2 regions of the Streptomyces clavuligerus genome follow, and region 1 is predicted to be linked to the other one. Evidence: riboswitches for the same ligand, from Rfam matches in the RefSeq annotation. Region 1 holds a riboswitch; the other holds the start of a gene.
The links. Region 1 has a riboswitch for S-adenosylmethionine ahead of thrC (threonine synthase). Riboswitches for the same ligand answer to the same signal wherever they lie in the genome.
Positions count from the first base shown of each region.

Region 2: another riboswitch for S-adenosylmethionine. It lies ahead of CRV15_RS21520 (aminotransferase class V-fold PLP-dependent enzyme); the one in region 1 lies ahead of thrC (threonine synthase).

Region 1 is NZ_CP027858.1:2,937,424-2,945,032, forward strand. It holds gene CRV15_RS12210 (alpha,alpha-trehalose-phosphate synthase (UDP-forming)) at 1-798, opposite strand, end outside; gene CRV15_RS35910 (hypothetical protein) at 1,424-1,600, opposite strand; gene CRV15_RS12220 (glucosyl-3-phosphoglycerate synthase) at 1,629-2,567, opposite strand; SAM riboswitch class I at 2,747-2,894, shown strand; gene thrC (threonine synthase) at 2,912-4,222, shown strand; gene CRV15_RS12230 (MoaD/ThiS family protein) at 4,329-4,604, shown strand; gene CRV15_RS12235 (cold-shock protein) at 5,052-5,255, shown strand; gene groL (chaperonin GroEL) at 5,860-7,482, shown strand.
Region 2 is NZ_CP027858.1:5,104,968-5,112,576, forward strand. It holds gene qcrC (cytochrome bc1 complex diheme cytochrome c subunit) at 1-361, shown strand, start outside; gene qcrA (cytochrome bc1 complex Rieske iron-sulfur subunit) at 358-1,440, shown strand; gene qcrB (cytochrome bc1 complex cytochrome b subunit) at 1,437-3,077, shown strand; gene trpD (anthranilate phosphoribosyltransferase) at 3,242-4,321, shown strand; SAM riboswitch class IV at 4,914-5,031, shown strand; gene CRV15_RS21520 (aminotransferase class V-fold PLP-dependent enzyme) at 5,260-6,633, shown strand; gene CRV15_RS21525 (glycerate kinase family protein) at 6,588-7,609, opposite strand, start outside.

The DNA.
Region 1 (7,609 bases):
CTCGCGCAGGGCGGCCATGCGCTCCTCGACATCCGGCCGGTGGGCCCGTTCCCGCAGGAAATCCGCGTCCGCGCCGAGACCGTGCACCCCGATCCGGGTCCCGGCCAGGGCGTCCGGGCCGAGGAGCCGTACCGCGCACTCACCGAAGGCGTCGGCCCAGCGGCGGGTGAGAAAACAGGTCCGGTCCGCGCCGAGGAGTCCGCGCAGCAACTGCCCGGCGACATCGTCGGGCAGCAGCCGGAAATAGTCCACAGGAGCCCAGGGGGTGTGCGAGAAGTGCCCGATACGCAGATCCGGGCGCAGCTCCCGGAGCAGCCCCGGCACCAGCGCGAGATGGTAGTCCTGCACCAGCACGGCGGCACCCGGCGCGGCCCGGTCGGCGAGCGCCCGGGCGAAGGCGCCGTTGTAGCGCTCGTACGCCTCCCACTGGCGGCGGAACTCCGAGTCGAAGACGGGTTCCAGGGGGGTCTGGTAGAGCAGATGGTGGACGAACCAGAGCACCGAGTTCGCGATGCCGTTGTACGCGGCGGCGTGCGTGGCCTCGTCGATGTCGAGCATGAGCACCCCGGGCTCGCCGACCCCGCGCCGCACGGCCTCCCGGTCGCCCGCGCCGAGCACGGAACACACCCAGAGGGAGTCCGCCCCGGAGCCGATGGCCGAAAGCCCGGAAACCAGCCCGCCGCCACCGCGCCGGGAGGTCAGATCTCCGTCCTCGCCGAGGCTGTAACTGACGGGACCTCGATTGGAGGCGACCAGAACGGTGGCGCGCTGCGGCCTGCCGGACGATTCGGGGACCATGTCGCGAACCTAGCCCGTACCGCGCCGCCTCAAACGTATGTCCCCTTTTCTTTGTGGCTCGGTTCGCCTCCGGGGTGCTGGAGCGTGCGCCGACGGACGCCCCTTTTTGTGGCTCGGTTCGCCTCCGGGATGCCAGAGCGTGCGCCGACGGTCGACCGTGCTCGGTTCCTCGTTCCTCGGAACCTCCGCGCGCTCTCCACTTTCGGCACCCGCGGCACCCCTTCGGCTCACTCGCCGCAGGGGCAAGGCAAACGCCCGGCCCAGGGGCGAGGTGCGGGGCCATCGTCCAGTCCTGGAGACGGGCGGGGCGGGGGCGCGCTCCCCGCTTTCGGCAGCCACGCGCCCCATGGCTTACTCGCCCTGGGGTCAAGGCGGACATCCAGCCCAAAAACACGGGGGCGCGCGCGGCGCCTGCGGCACCCCTTCAGCTCACTCGCCGGGCGTGCCGGGTCAGGGCGGGGCGGAGGCAGTCGTCCACGCGGGGACGGGATACGGGCGCATCGCATCGGCTCACCCACCCCGGGCGGACCTCCCGGGGGAACCGCCCCGGGCCGGGGCCATCGTCCGCGCACGCACAGGGGCCAAGGCAGACGTCCACGTGGGGACGGGGTACGGGGGCAGGGCCTCACTCGCCCCCGGGGCCGGGGGAATCGTCCACCCATGCCATGGGGCCCGGGCGGCACCCCTTCGGCCCGCTCGGCCCGCGGCGGTGCCGGGCGGCGGCGAGTCCCACGGCCGCCGCCGCGGCCAGGCTGAGCCCGAGACCGACGAGGAACCACAGGTAAGACCCGATGAATCCCATGAACGGGATGGTCACCGAGGGTCCGGGCTCAGGCCGCGCGACGCGCCGCGTACTCCGGGATCTCCCGCATCGGCGGCCGTTCCTCGGTGTCCACGGCGTGGGTGCGCGGGACGAACCCGTCGGCGCCCCGTTCGAACTGGGTGAGCGCGGGCCGCACCAGATGGCCGGGTTTCAGCCGGAGCTGCGCGGTGCGGTAGATCGCGGCGGCCATCCGTCCCAGCGCCTGGCCGTCCTGGTGGCGGTGGACCCGGCGGCCGACATCGACCTGGGCGAGCCCGTCCAGGCCCACCAGGTGCAGGGCGTCGACCAGCAGTCCCAGCTCGACGCCGTACCCCACGGGGAAGGGGAGCCGTTCGAGGAGGGAGCGGCGGGCCGCGTACTCGCCGCCGAGCGGCTGTACGAATCCGGCCAACTGCGGCCAGTGCAGATTGAGCAGCGGCCGGGCCACCAGCTCGGTCACCCGGCCGCCCTGTCCGGGCGCCCCGGCCAGCGGACGGTCGTACATCGCCTTCACCAGGCTCACCCCGGGGTCGGTGAGCAGCGGTCCGACGATCCCGGAGACGAAGTCCGCGGAGAACTCCTCCAGGTCGGCGTCGACGTAGCAGACGATGTCACCGCTCGTCACCATGAGTGACCGCCACAGCACCTCCCCCTTGCCGGGGAGGGCCGGCATCCGGGGCAGGATCGCGTCCCGGTGGACCACTCGCGCGCCCGCCGCCGCGGCCCGTTCGGCGGTGCGGTCGGTGGAGCCGGAATCGATCACCACCAGCTCGTCAACAAGCGGAACGGCCTCCATCAGTTCGCGTCTGATCACGGAGACGATGGCTCCGACCGTCGACTCCTCGTTGAGCGCGGGCAGCACCACGCTGACGGTGGTCCCACGCTTGGCGGCCAGGATCCCCGGCAGCGGGCGGTCGGCCGCCGACCAGGAACGCCTGCTCAGCCAGCGCTCCACTTCATCGAGCACGTTCGCCCATCTCCCCACGGTGTGTGACGCATCTCGCGGTTCGGACGGCTGTCTCAGCCGCCCCCACCTTCCGTTACAGTCTTGAACAACGCGGAGTCCCGTCGCATGTCGGGTCCGGCGTCCGGCGTTGCGACGGCTGTCCCGACAGACACCCCGCGCACGCCTCCACAATCGAATACCGCTCATCCAGAGGGGCAGAGGGAAACGGCCCGTTGAAGCCCCGGCAACCCTCCAGCCGGTCTCGTCGCGCACAGCGCAGCGGGGCTCCCGGCTCGGGAAGGTGCCAATTCCGTCTCATGGCGAAACGCGTCATGAGGAAGATGAGGAGAAAGGGCCTCGCCTCCATGGCTGTGCAGACCGTCGCAAACACCGCCGACGCCACCGGTTCCACCACCCCCGCCCCTGATCTGGGCCCCGCCGCGGCACTCTCCTGTCGCGAGTGCGGTGAGCGCTTCCCGCTCGGCCCGATCTTCGCCTGTGTCTCGTGTTTCGGCCCGCTGGAGGTCGCGTACGAGCTGCCCGCGGGCGGCCCGGAGGAGCTGCGGCGGCGGATCGAGGCCGGCCCGAAGAACATCTGGCGCTACGCCCCGCTGCTGCCGGTCCCCGCCGACGTGGCCGGCAAGCCCAGTCTGAACCCCGGCTTCACCCAGCTGGTGCAGGCCGACAACCTCGCCCGTGAACTGGGCGTGACCGGCGGCCTGTACATCAAGGACGACTCCGGCAACCCCACCCACTCCTTCAAGGACCGGGTCGTGGCGATCGCCGTCGAGGCGGCCCGCGCCTTCGGCTTCACCACCCTCTCCTGCTCCTCGACCGGCAACCTCGCGGGCGCGGTCGGCGCGGCGGCGGCCCGTGCGGGCTTCCGCTCCTGCGTCTTCATCCCGCACGACCTGGAGCAGGGCAAGGTCGTCATGGCCGCCGTCTACGGCGGCGAGCTGGTGGGCATCGAGGGCACCTACGACGATGTGAACCGCTTCTGCTCGGAGCTGATCGGCGACCCGCTCGGCGAGGGCTGGGGCTTCGTCAACGTCAATCTGCGCCCGTACTACGGCGAGGGCTCCAAGACGCTGGCGTACGAGATCTGCGAGCAGCTCGGCTGGCGGCTGCCGGACCAGATCGTGATCCCCATCGCCTCCGGTTCCCAGCTCACCAAGATCGACAAGGGGCTCCAGGAGCTGATCAAGCTGGGTCTGGTCGAGGACCGCCCCTACAAGATCTTCGGCGCCCAGGCGGAGGGCTGCTCCCCCGTGTCGGCCGCCTACAAGGCCGGGCACGACGTGGTGCGCCCGGTGAAGCCGGACACCATCGCCAAGTCGCTGGCCATCGGCAACCCGGCCGACGGCCCCTATGTGCTGGACATCGCCCGCCGCACCGGCGGCGCGGTGGAGGACGTCACCGACGGGCAGATCGTGGACGCGATCAAGCTCCTCGCCCGGACCGAGGGGATCTTCGCCGAGACCGCGGGCGGCGTGACCGTCGGGGTGACCCGGAAGCTGATCGAGAACGGGGTACTGGACCCGGCGCTCACCACCGTCGTGCTCAACACCGGCGACGGGCTCAAGACCCTGGACGCGGTCGCGCCGACCAGCGGACCCACGGCGACCATCCGGCCGAGCCTGGAGGCGTTCCGCGCCGCCGGTCTCGCCACCGACTGAGCGACCGCCCGTTCCGCCCGCGCGGCAGCCGCGCCCCCGGCCCGCGCACGCCCCCGCCGCCCCGCCGACCGACGGCGTCCGACGACGACCACCCCTGGAGCACCCCATGAGCGTCACCGTCCGCATCCCGACCATTCTGCGCACCTACACCGACGGCCGGTCCGAGGTCCCCGCCGAGGGCACCACCCTCGCCGAGGTGATCGCCGACCTGGAGAAGAACCACGCCGGAATCGCCGCGCGCGTCCTCGACGACGCGGGGAAGCTGCGCCGTTTTGTGAACGTCTACGTCAATGACGACGATGTCCGATTCGAGCAGGGTCTGGAGACCGCGACGCCCGACGGCGCCGGTGTCTCGATCATCCCCGCGGTCGCCGGCGGCTGAACCCGTCGCACTTACGCAACGTCACTTCAATTGCCCCCTCCGTAAGACAAACGGAGGGGGCAATTCTGCATGGTTGAGCGCGCTACAGTTGGGGAACGCCCCCGGGCCGGAGTCTTCGAGCGCCCTATGGGAATGCGCCCGGGCGCGATAAGAAGCAGCCAATGTGCTCATTGATTTTGTCTTGTTAGTCTCCTTTGCCGGGCCCGACTTGCCCTGGAATTTCGTGAATTCTCGGCAATTGTCCCTTCCTGTGCTCCCGGAATTCTCGTCCGATTGACCTGTTGCAGAGGGCAGTTGGGCAGATACATTCAGCCGCGGTCGACGCGTTCCGACGCACACCTGTGGGGCCTTCGTCCCGTCTTCGACGGAGTTGGCGCAACGGGTGAGATCTGACCCGGGTCCGCGAAGTGCGGTCCTGCGCAAGGGCCAGTAATAGGGGAGTTAGGCATGGCTCAGGGCACCGTCAAGTGGTTCAACGCGGAGAAGGGGTACGGCTTCATCGCGGTCGACGGTGGTGCGGACGTATTCGTCCACTACAGCGCGATCCAGATGGACGGCTACCGCACCCTGGAGGAGGGTCAGCGAGTCGAGTTCGAAATCTCGCAGGGTCAGAAGGGCCCGCAGGCTGACATGGTGAAGCTGACGGCCTGAGCAGGCCGCGGCCCACGGGCCGGACCGGACGGACCGCGCACGCGGACCGGACGGACCGGACAGCCCGCGCCGTCCGCGAGGGCGGTCTGCGACGCGATCGGCCACCGACACGCTCACGCATGTGGGGTCCGCATCCCGGAGACGGGGTGCGGACCCCACATGCGTTCCCGGGCCCGGACAGGTGCCCCCGGGTCCGCGCGGCCCCGGCACAGACGCGAGTGAGCCCCGCCGCAGACGCGGGTGAGCCCCCGGACAGACGCGCGCGGGACTCGGCACAGAGGCGGGTGAGCCCCGGCACAGACATGGGCGGACGCCGCGGACCGGCAGGCTCCGGACCCGGGCGCGCACCGGGCCGCGGACCCGTTCCCGGCCGGTCCCGCACCCCCCGTGAGGGTCCCGTTCTCTCCAAGGCGCTTGCACTCTCCCTAGGCGAGTGCTAATCATTGGCGTTAGCACTCTCCCAGTGAGAGTGACAAAAGAAGGACCGGGTCGGTGAGGTCCGCAGGCCGGGTGGGCGGGAGCCCACAGGGTGTGCAGGGCCGTCCGTCGCGGGCGCCAGCGCGGTCCGCCAGAGCTTCCCACCAGTCCGTGGAGGACACTTCACATGGCAAAGATCATCGCGTTCGACGAGGAGGCGCGGCGCGGCCTTGAGCGCGGTATGAACCAGCTCGCCGACGCCGTCAAGGTCACCCTCGGTCCCAAGGGGCGGAACGTCGTCCTGGAGAAGAAGTGGGGCGCGCCCACGATCACCAACGATGGTGTGTCCATCGCCAAGGAGATCGAGCTGGAGGACCCGTACGAGAAGATCGGCGCCGAGCTGGTCAAGGAAGTCGCCAAGAAGACGGACGACGTCGCCGGTGACGGCACGACGACCGCCACGGTCCTGGCTCAGGCGCTGGTCCGCGAGGGTCTGCGCAACGTCGCCGCCGGCGCCAACCCGATGGCCCTGAAGCGCGGTATCGAGAAGGCCGTCGAGGCCGTCTCCGCCGCCCTGCTGGAGCAGGCGAAGGACGTGGAGACCAAGGAGCAGATCGCCTCCACCGCCTCCATCTCCGCCGCCGACACCCAGATCGGCGAGCTGATCGCCGAGGCCATGGACAAGGTCGGCAAGGAAGGCGTCATCACCGTCGAGGAGTCCCAGACCTTCGGTCTGGAGCTGGAGCTCACCGAGGGTATGCGCTTCGACAAGGGCTACATCTCGGCGTACTTCGCCACCGACATGGAGCGTATGGAGGCGTCCCTGGACGACCCGTACATCCTGATCGTGAACTCCAAGATCGGCAATGTGAAGGACCTCCTTCCGCTGCTGGAGAAGGTCATGCAGTCGGGCAAGCCGCTGCTGATCATCGCCGAGGACGTCGAGGGCGAGGCCCTGTCCACGCTGGTCGTCAACAAGATCCGTGGCACCTTCAAGTCCGTCGCCGTCAAGGCCCCGGGCTTCGGCGACCGCCGCAAGGCCATGCTGAACGACATCGCCATCCTCACCGGCGGCACGGTCATCTCCGAGGAGGTCGGCCTCAAGCTGGAGAACGCCGGCCTGGACCTGCTGGGCCGCGCCCGCAAGGTCGTCATCACCAAGGACGAGACCACCATCGTCGACGGTGCCGGTGACAGCGACCAGGTTGCCGGTCGCGTCAACCAGATCCGCGCCGAGATCGAGAACTCCGACTCGGACTACGACCGCGAGAAGCTCCAGGAGCGTCTGGCGAAGCTGGCCGGCGGCGTGGCCGTCATCAAGGCCGGTGCCGCGACCGAGGTCGAGCTCAAGGAGCGCAAGCACCGCATCGAGGACGCCGTGCGCAACGCGAAGGCGGCCGTCGAGGAGGGCATCGTCGCCGGTGGCGGCGTGGCGCTGCTCCAGGCTTCCGCCGTCTTCGACAAGCTGGAGCTGACGGGCGACGAGGCCACCGGTGCCAACGCCGTCCGCCTGGCCCTGGAGGCCCCGCTCAAGCAGATCGCCGTCAACGGCGGCCTTGAGGGCGGCGTCGTGGTCGAGAAGGTGCGCAACCTGACCCCGGGTCACGGTCTGAACGCCGCGACCGGCGAGTACGTGGACATGATCGCCGAGGGCATCCTCGACCCGGCGAAGGTGACCCGTTCCGCGCTCCAGAACGCCGCCTCCATCGCGGCGCTCTTCCTCACCACCGAGGCCGTCATCGCCGACAAGCCGGAGAAGGCCGCTGCGGCTGCTCCGGGCGGCATGCCGGGCGGTGACATGGACTTCTGATCCTCCGGGATCAGCGGTTCCGCTGCTGTCCAGGGCGGCACTCCCCTTGTGGGGGTGCCGCCCTGCGGCGTTTCCCGGAACGGGACGCCGCGCGGGCGCGGGCGTTTTCCCCGGAACGGGACGTTCC
Region 2 (7,609 bases), 2.2 Mb from region 1:
CCGCACCAACTGCGCCCAGTGCCACAACTTCACCGGCAAGGGCGGCGCGCTGACCAATGGCAAGTACGCCCCCACGCTGGAGGGCGTCAGCGCCAAGCACCTCTACGAGGCCATGCAGACCGGCCCGCAGAACATGCCCTCCTTCCCCGACGGCGTCATGCCCGAGCAGGAGAAGCGAGACATCATCGCGTACGTCGAGACCATGAACGACCCGAAGGTCGCCTCCAGCCCCGGCGGGATCACGCTGGGCGGGCTCGGTCCCGTCAGCGAGGGTCTGTTCGCCTGGGTGGCCGGTCTCGGTGCGCTGATCGCCGCCGCCGTCTGGGTCGCGGCCCACACTGCTAAGGCCAAGAAGTCATGAGTAGCCAAGACATTCCAGAAGAGAACCTGCCCGAAGAGCAGGCCGCCGCGCACGGCGCGGCAGGGCACGGCGGCACGGCCACCGTGACGAAGCACGCGGACGACAACCCGTTCCACGACCCCGGTCTGCCGGCCCACAAGCCGCGCATCCAGGACATCGACGAGAAGGCCGCCAAGCGGTCCGAGCGCACGGTCGCCGTGCTGTTCATGCTGTCGATGCTGGCCACGGTCGCGTTCATCGCCTGCTTCGTGATCTTCCCGATCGACAAGCTCGTCTACATCTGGCCCTTCGGCCGGGTGAGCGCGCTCAACTTCTCGCTGGGCTGGACGCTCGGCGCGGCCCTCTTCTTCATCGGCGCGGGCGCGGTCCACTGGGCCCGCACCCTGATGTCCGACGAGGAGATCGCCGACGACCGTCACCCGATCGAGGCGTCGCCCGAGGTCAAGGCCAAGGTCATGGCCGACTTCCGACAGGGTGCCGAAGAGTCGGGCATGGGCCGCCGCAAGCTCATCCGCAACACCATGTTCGGTGCGCTGGCGCTCGTCCCGCTGACCGGTGTGGTCCTGCTGCGCGACCTCGGTCCGCTGCCGGAGAAGAAGCTGCGCAAGACGCTCTGGGCCAAGGGCAAGCAGCTCATCAACATGAACACGCATGAGCCGCTGCGTCCCGAGGACATCACGGTCGGCTCCCTCGTCTTCGCGATGCCCGAGGGGCTGAAGGAAGACGACCACAACTTCCAGATCGAGATCGGCAAGGCCGCCCTGATGCTCGTCCGCATCCAGCCGGACGACATCAAGGACAAGCGCGAGCTGGAGTGGTCGCACGAGGGTGTCGTCGCCTTCTCCAAGGTCTGCACCCACGTCGGCTGCCCGATCAGCCTCTACGAGCAGCAGACCCACCACGTGCTCTGCCCGTGTCATCAGTCCACCTTCGACCTCTCCGACGGAGCCCGTGTCATCTTCGGGCCCGCCGGTCACCCCCTTCCGCAGCTGCGGATCGGTGTGAACGCGCAGGGCAACCTCGAAGCGCTCGGCGACTTCGAGGAGCCGGTCGGTGCGTCCTTCTGGGAGCGCGGATGAGTACAGCGACAGCAACAGACGACAAGCGCACCGAGCGCAAGGCACCCGCCGGTGAGCGGGTCGCCGACTGGGCGGACGGCCGGCTGGGGATCTACTCCCTCGCCAAGGCCAACATGCGGAAGATCTTCCCGGACCACTGGTCCTTCATGCTGGGTGAGATCTGCCTCTACAGCTTCATCATCATCATCCTCACGGGTGTGTATCTGACGCTGTTCTTCACCCCGTCGATGAACGAGATCACGTACCACGGCAGCTACATCCCGCTCCAGGGTGTGCGCATGTCCGAGGCGTACGCGTCGACGCTGGAGATCAGCTTCGACGTCCGCGGTGGTCTGCTCATCCGCCAGATCCACCACTGGGCCGCCCTGATCTTCGTCGCGGCGATGATGGTCCACATGATGCGCGTCTTCTTCACGGGCGCCTTCCGCAAGCCGCGCGAGATCAACTGGCTGTTCGGCTTCCTGCTGCTCGTCCTGGGCATGTTCACCGGTTTCACCGGTTACTCGCTCCCGGACGACCTGCTCTCCGGCACCGGTGTCCGCTTCATGCAGGGCGCGATCCTGTCCGTGCCGATCGTCGGTACGTACATCTCGATGTTCCTGTTCGGCGGCGAGTTCCCCGGCCACGACTTCGTGCCCCGGTTCTACTCGATCCACATCCTGCTGCTGCCCGGCATCATGATGGCGCTGCTCGTGGGTCACCTGATCCTGGTCATCTACCACAAGCACACGCAGTACGCGGGCCCCGGCCGCACCGAGAAGAACGTCGTCGGCATGCCGCTGATGCCGGTCTACATGGCCAAGGCGGGCGGCTTCTTCTTCCTGGTCTTCGGCATCATCTCGGTGATCGCCGCGGTGGCCACCCTCAACCCGATCTGGGCACTCGGCCCCTACCGGGTGGACCAGGTGTCCACAGGCGCCCAGCCGGACTGGTACATGGGCTTCGCCGAGGGTCTGATCCGCGTGATGCCCGGCTGGGAGATCAACTTCTGGGGTCACACACTCGCCCTGGGTGTGTTCATCCCGCTGGTGATCTTCCCGCTGGTCCTGGGCGCGATCGCGGTCTGGCCGTTCATCGAGTCCTGGGTCACCGGCGACAAGCGCGAGCACCACATCCTGGACCGTCCGCGCAACGCCCCGACGCGCACCGCCTTCGGTGTGGCCTGGCTGACCGCGTACTTCATCATGCTGATCGGCGGTGGCAACGACATCGTCGCCACACACTTCCATCTGTCGATCAACGCGATCACCTGGTTCGTCCGGATCTTCTTCTTCGCCGGACCGGTCATCGCCTTCATCATCACCAAGCGGATCTGCCTCGGTCTCCAGCGCCGTGACCGGGACAAGGTGCTGCACGGCCGGGAGACCGGCATCATCAAGCGGCTGCCGCACGGCGAGTTCATCGAGGTGCACGAGCCGCTGCCGCAGGGCGAGCTGTACACGCTGACCTCGCACGAGCAGCACCAGCCGATCGAGCTGGGCCCCGAGGTCGACGAGAACGGCGTCCGCCGCAAGGTCTCGCTCACCAAGAAGGCCCAGGCCAAGCTGAGCCAGGGCTTCTACGGTGAGGGCAACCAGATCCCGAAGCCGACGGCTGAGGAGTACAAGGAGATCACCAGCGGCCACGGCCACCACTGATCACCTGATCTGATCGTCGCGATCGCCACAGCGAAGAGCCCCGTCCATTGCATGGACGGGGCTCTTCGCCGTCCCCGGGGGTGGATAGGGTGGGCGGAGGACTCCGCGTACCGCTGTATCGGCCGCTGTATCCGATGTACCCCCTTGTACCCCTGGAGTGGACCATGAACGTTGTGACCCCGGTCGGCGGCGACAGCGTGGCGGACCTCTCCTGGCCCCGCGTACTGAACGCCCTGCTGGACAACGACGACCTGAGCGCGGACGCCACGGCGTGGGCGATGGACCGCATCCTCAGCGGCGAGGCGACGAACGCGCAGATCGCCGGGTTCGCGGTGGCGCTGCGGGCCAAGGGCGAGACGGTGGACGAGATCTCCGGGCTCGTCCGCACCATGTACGAGCACGCCCATCTGATCGAGGTGCCGGGGCCGAGCGTCGACATCGTCGGCACGGGCGGCGACGGGGCCAAGACCGTGAACATCTCCACGATGTCGGCGATCGTGGTGGCCGGCACCGGGGCGAAGGTGGTCAAGCACGGGAACCGGGCCGCGTCGAGCGCGTCCGGCGCCTCCGATGTGCTGGAGAAGCTGGGCGTCGATCTGGAGCTGAGCCCGCGGCGGGTCGCCGAGGTCGCGGAGGAGGCGGGGATCACCTTCTGCTTCGCGGTGAAGTTCCACCCGGCGCTGCGGCATGTGGCCGCCGCGCGCAAGGAGCTGGGCATCCGGACCACGTTCAACTTCCTGGGGCCCCTGACCAACCCCGCGCGGGTGCGCGCGCAGGCGACCGGCGTCGCCGACGCGCGGATGGCGCCCATCCTGGCGGGGGTGCTCGCGGGGCGCGGCGCGTCGGCGCTGGTGTTCCGGGGGGACGACGGGCTGGACGAGCTGACGACGACGGCGACCTCGCGGGTGTGGGTGGTACGGGACGGCTCCGTGCGGGAGGAGCCCTTCGACCCGCGCGACGTGGGGATTCCGCTGGTGCCCGTGGAGGCGCTGCGGGGCGCTGACGCGTCGTACAACGCGGAGGTGGCGCGGAGGCTGCTCGCGGGTGAGGAGGGGCCGGTGCGGGACGCGGTCCTCCTGAATTCCGCGGCAGCGCTGGTGGCGCTCGATCCGGGGGACGCGCCGCTCACCGAGCAGATCGCCGCGCAGATCGCCCGCGCGGCGGAGTCCCTCGACTCGGGCGCCGCGCAGGAGGCCCTGACCCGCTGGATCACGGCGACGCATCGCCCTGACCCCGGCCATTGAGTTCTTCTCCGCCGCGCCTTGTCTTCTCCGCCGCGATGGCGGGTCGTTTCGCGGTGGTTGTCGGCGGTGCCGGGCATGGCGTCTCTTTTCCGCCGCGATGGTGGGATGTTCCGCGGTGGTGTTCGGCGGTGCCGGGCGGGCATGGCTGATGGTGTTTCGGCACCGCCGGGTCGCTGTCGCGCGGTTGCCCACCGTCGCGGCGGGTTGAAGGGGCTGGCTGCCCCTTTCATGGTCCCCTGAGCGGTGCCGGGCATGGCGTCTCTTTTCCGCCGCGACGGCGGGACGTCTCACGGCGGTTGTCGGCGGTGCCGAGCGGGCGTGGTCGGTGGTGTTTCGGCACCGCCGGACCGCTGTCGCGTGGTTGCTCGCCGTTGCGGCGGGTTGAAGAGGCCGTCTGAGCTGCCCCTTCATGGCCCCCTGGGGGCCGTCGCGGCGGGATGAAGGGCCGGTCCGTGCTGCCTTTCGTACCAGCCGGTGGCGGAGGGAAGAGGCGGGCAGCCTCTTCGTTTCCGGTGAACCCCGCGGGAGGCGCGCGGTCCGGGATGCGGGACGAGGTTGCGTGCGGGGGAGCTGCTGGCATACCGTCTGCGCAGGTCATGAGCGACAGCGACTACGGCCCCGGCCCGCTGTCCGGCAACCCTCCGTCCGTGGCGGGGTGCCCCGGGTGAAGACCAGGCCGTGGGCAGCGAGGTCCGCGGCAAGCGCGGACCCCTGCAAGCCCTGGGGTCCTGGTCCTCAAGGGAGCAGTCTCGTGAGCAAGCGAATGCGTTAGGGCGAATCGCCCCTTCTCCACCCTCCCTCGAATCGCCGCGCGGCCTCCGCGCCCGCGTACCCGAGGGACACCCGTACCCGGAACCCGCGCCGCCGCACGGCGCCCCGCGGCGTACCCGTACGGGCCCACGACGTCATTCCGCCTTGTCCCACCGGGAGATACCGCCATGTCCGCATGCCCGAACACCCTCATCGACACCGCCGTCTGCGCCCCGCTCCCCGTCCTCGGCCGGGATGTGACCGTCCCCCTCGTCACCGGGGGCGAGGTCACCTACGCCGCGCTCGACTACGCCGCGAGCGCCCCCGCCCTCCAGCGGGTCTGGGACGACGTCGCCGCGTACGCCCCGTACTACGGCAGCGTCCACCGCGGCGCGGGCTATCTCTCGCAGCTCTCCACGGACCTCTTCGAGAACAGCCGCGCCACCGTCGCGGAGTTCCTCGACTGCCGCGCCGATGACCAGGTGGTCTTCACCCGGTCCACCACCGACTCGCTGAATCTGCTGGCCTCCGCGCTCCCCGAGGGCTGCCAGGTCTTCGTCTTCGAGACCGAGCACCACGCCTCGCTGCTGCCCTGGGGTGACGGCGCCCGGGTGACCTGTCTGGACGCGCCCCGCACCCCCGAGCAGGCCGTCACCACCCTGGAGCGGGCGCTCGCCGACCGCGACCCCTACGGGCCCGCCCTGGTCTGTGTGACGGGCGCGTCCAATGTGACCGGTGAGCTGTGGCCGGTGCGGGAGCTGGCCGCCGCCGCCCACGCCCACGGCGCGCGGATCGTGCTGGACGCCGCCCAGCTCGCGCCCCACCACCCGGTCTCCGTGCAGGAGTTGGACGTGGACTGGGTCGCGTTCTCCGGGCACAAGCTGTACGCGCCGTTCGGCTCGGGCGTGCTCGCGGGCCGCGCCGACTGGCTCCGGGCCGCGAAGCCCTACCTCGCGGGCGGCGGCGCCTCCCGCACCGTCGCCCGCCGCCCCGACGGCGCTGTCGACGTCGAGTGGCACACCACCGCCGCCCGCCACGAGGCCGGTTCCCCCAACGTCATCGGCGTCTACGCCATCGCCTCCGCCTGCAAGGCCCTCACCGAGGCGGGCTTCGACTCCCTCGTCGCCCGCGAGCAGTCCCTCGTCTCCGCCGTCCGTACCGGCCTCGCCGCGATCCCCGAGGTCACGGTGCTCTCGCTGTTCGGCGACGAGGCCCCCCGCGTCGGCGTGATCTCCTTCGTCGTCCAGGGCTGGAACAGCTCCCACTTCGCCGCCGCCCTCTCCGCCGAATACGGCATCGGCGTCCGCGACGGGCTCTTCTGCGCCCACCCGCTGGTGCGGACCCTGCTCGGCAGCGACCCGCAGGACCCGGGGGAGTGCGGCGCGCCCGAGGCCGCGCCGGGCGAGAAGTCCCTCAACGCCATCCGGGTCAGCTTCGGCGCGGGCACCCCGGACGAGCACGTCGAACGGTTCCTGGACGCCGTGCGGGAGTTGGTCGCCCAGGGCGCGCGCTGGACCTACCGCACCGAGGACGGCCGCTGCGTCCCCGACACCACGGGCTGAGGCGCGGGCAGCCGGGTCCCGATCAGGATCATCCGCAGGGCCCGCTCGGTGGCGTCGGCCAGGAACTCCCCGCCCCGGCCCAGCGCCTCCGTCAGCGAGACCGGCGCGGGCAGGATCGAGCTGTACGCGTCGACACCCGCCGACCGCACCTGCTGCGCCCCCTCGCCGATGGTCCCGGCGAGGGCGAGGACCGGGCGGTCGTACCGCTTGGCCCGGCGGGCCACCTCGGCGGGAACCTTGCCGCGCGGGGTCTGGTGGTCGAGCGCGCCCTCCGCGGTGACCACCAGATCGGCCCGGGCCAGCCGCTCGTCCAGGTCGAGATGGTCGAGGAGGACGTCGAAGCGGGGCAGCAACTGGGCGCCGAGCGCCGCGAGTCCCGCGCCGAGACCGCCGGAGGCGCCCGTTCCGGGTCCGCCGTACAGATCGGCGCCCACCCGCAGATCGCGGGTGAGGACGGCCGCCCAGCGCTCCAGACCGGCCGCGAGCTGTTCCACCTGCGCCGGGGTCGCCCCCTTCTGCGGGCCGAAGACCCGGGCGACACCGCGTTCCCCGCAGAGCACGTTGAACGGATTGCAGGCCACGCGGATCTCCGTCCCGGCGAGCCGGGGGTCGAGCCCGGAGGCGTCGATCCGGTCGACCCGGGTCAGCTCGCGCCCCCCGAACGGGAGTTCCCGCCCGTCGGCGTCGAGCAGCCGGGCCCCCAGCGCCTGGAGTGCGCCGGCCCCGCCGTCCGAGGTGCCGGAGTCGCCGCAGCCGACGAGGATTCTGCGGACGCCCGTGTCCAGCGCGGCGCGGATCAGCTCGCCGACGCCGTAGGTCGTGGTGGCGCCCGGGTCGCGCAGATCGCGCGGCACCAGCGAGAGTCCGGCGACGGCGGCCATCTCCACCACCGCGGTCTCCTCGTCCGCGCCGAGCAGCGCGAAGTGCGTCCCGATGCGTTCCCCGGTGGGGCCGGTGGCCCGCAGCGGCACCAGCC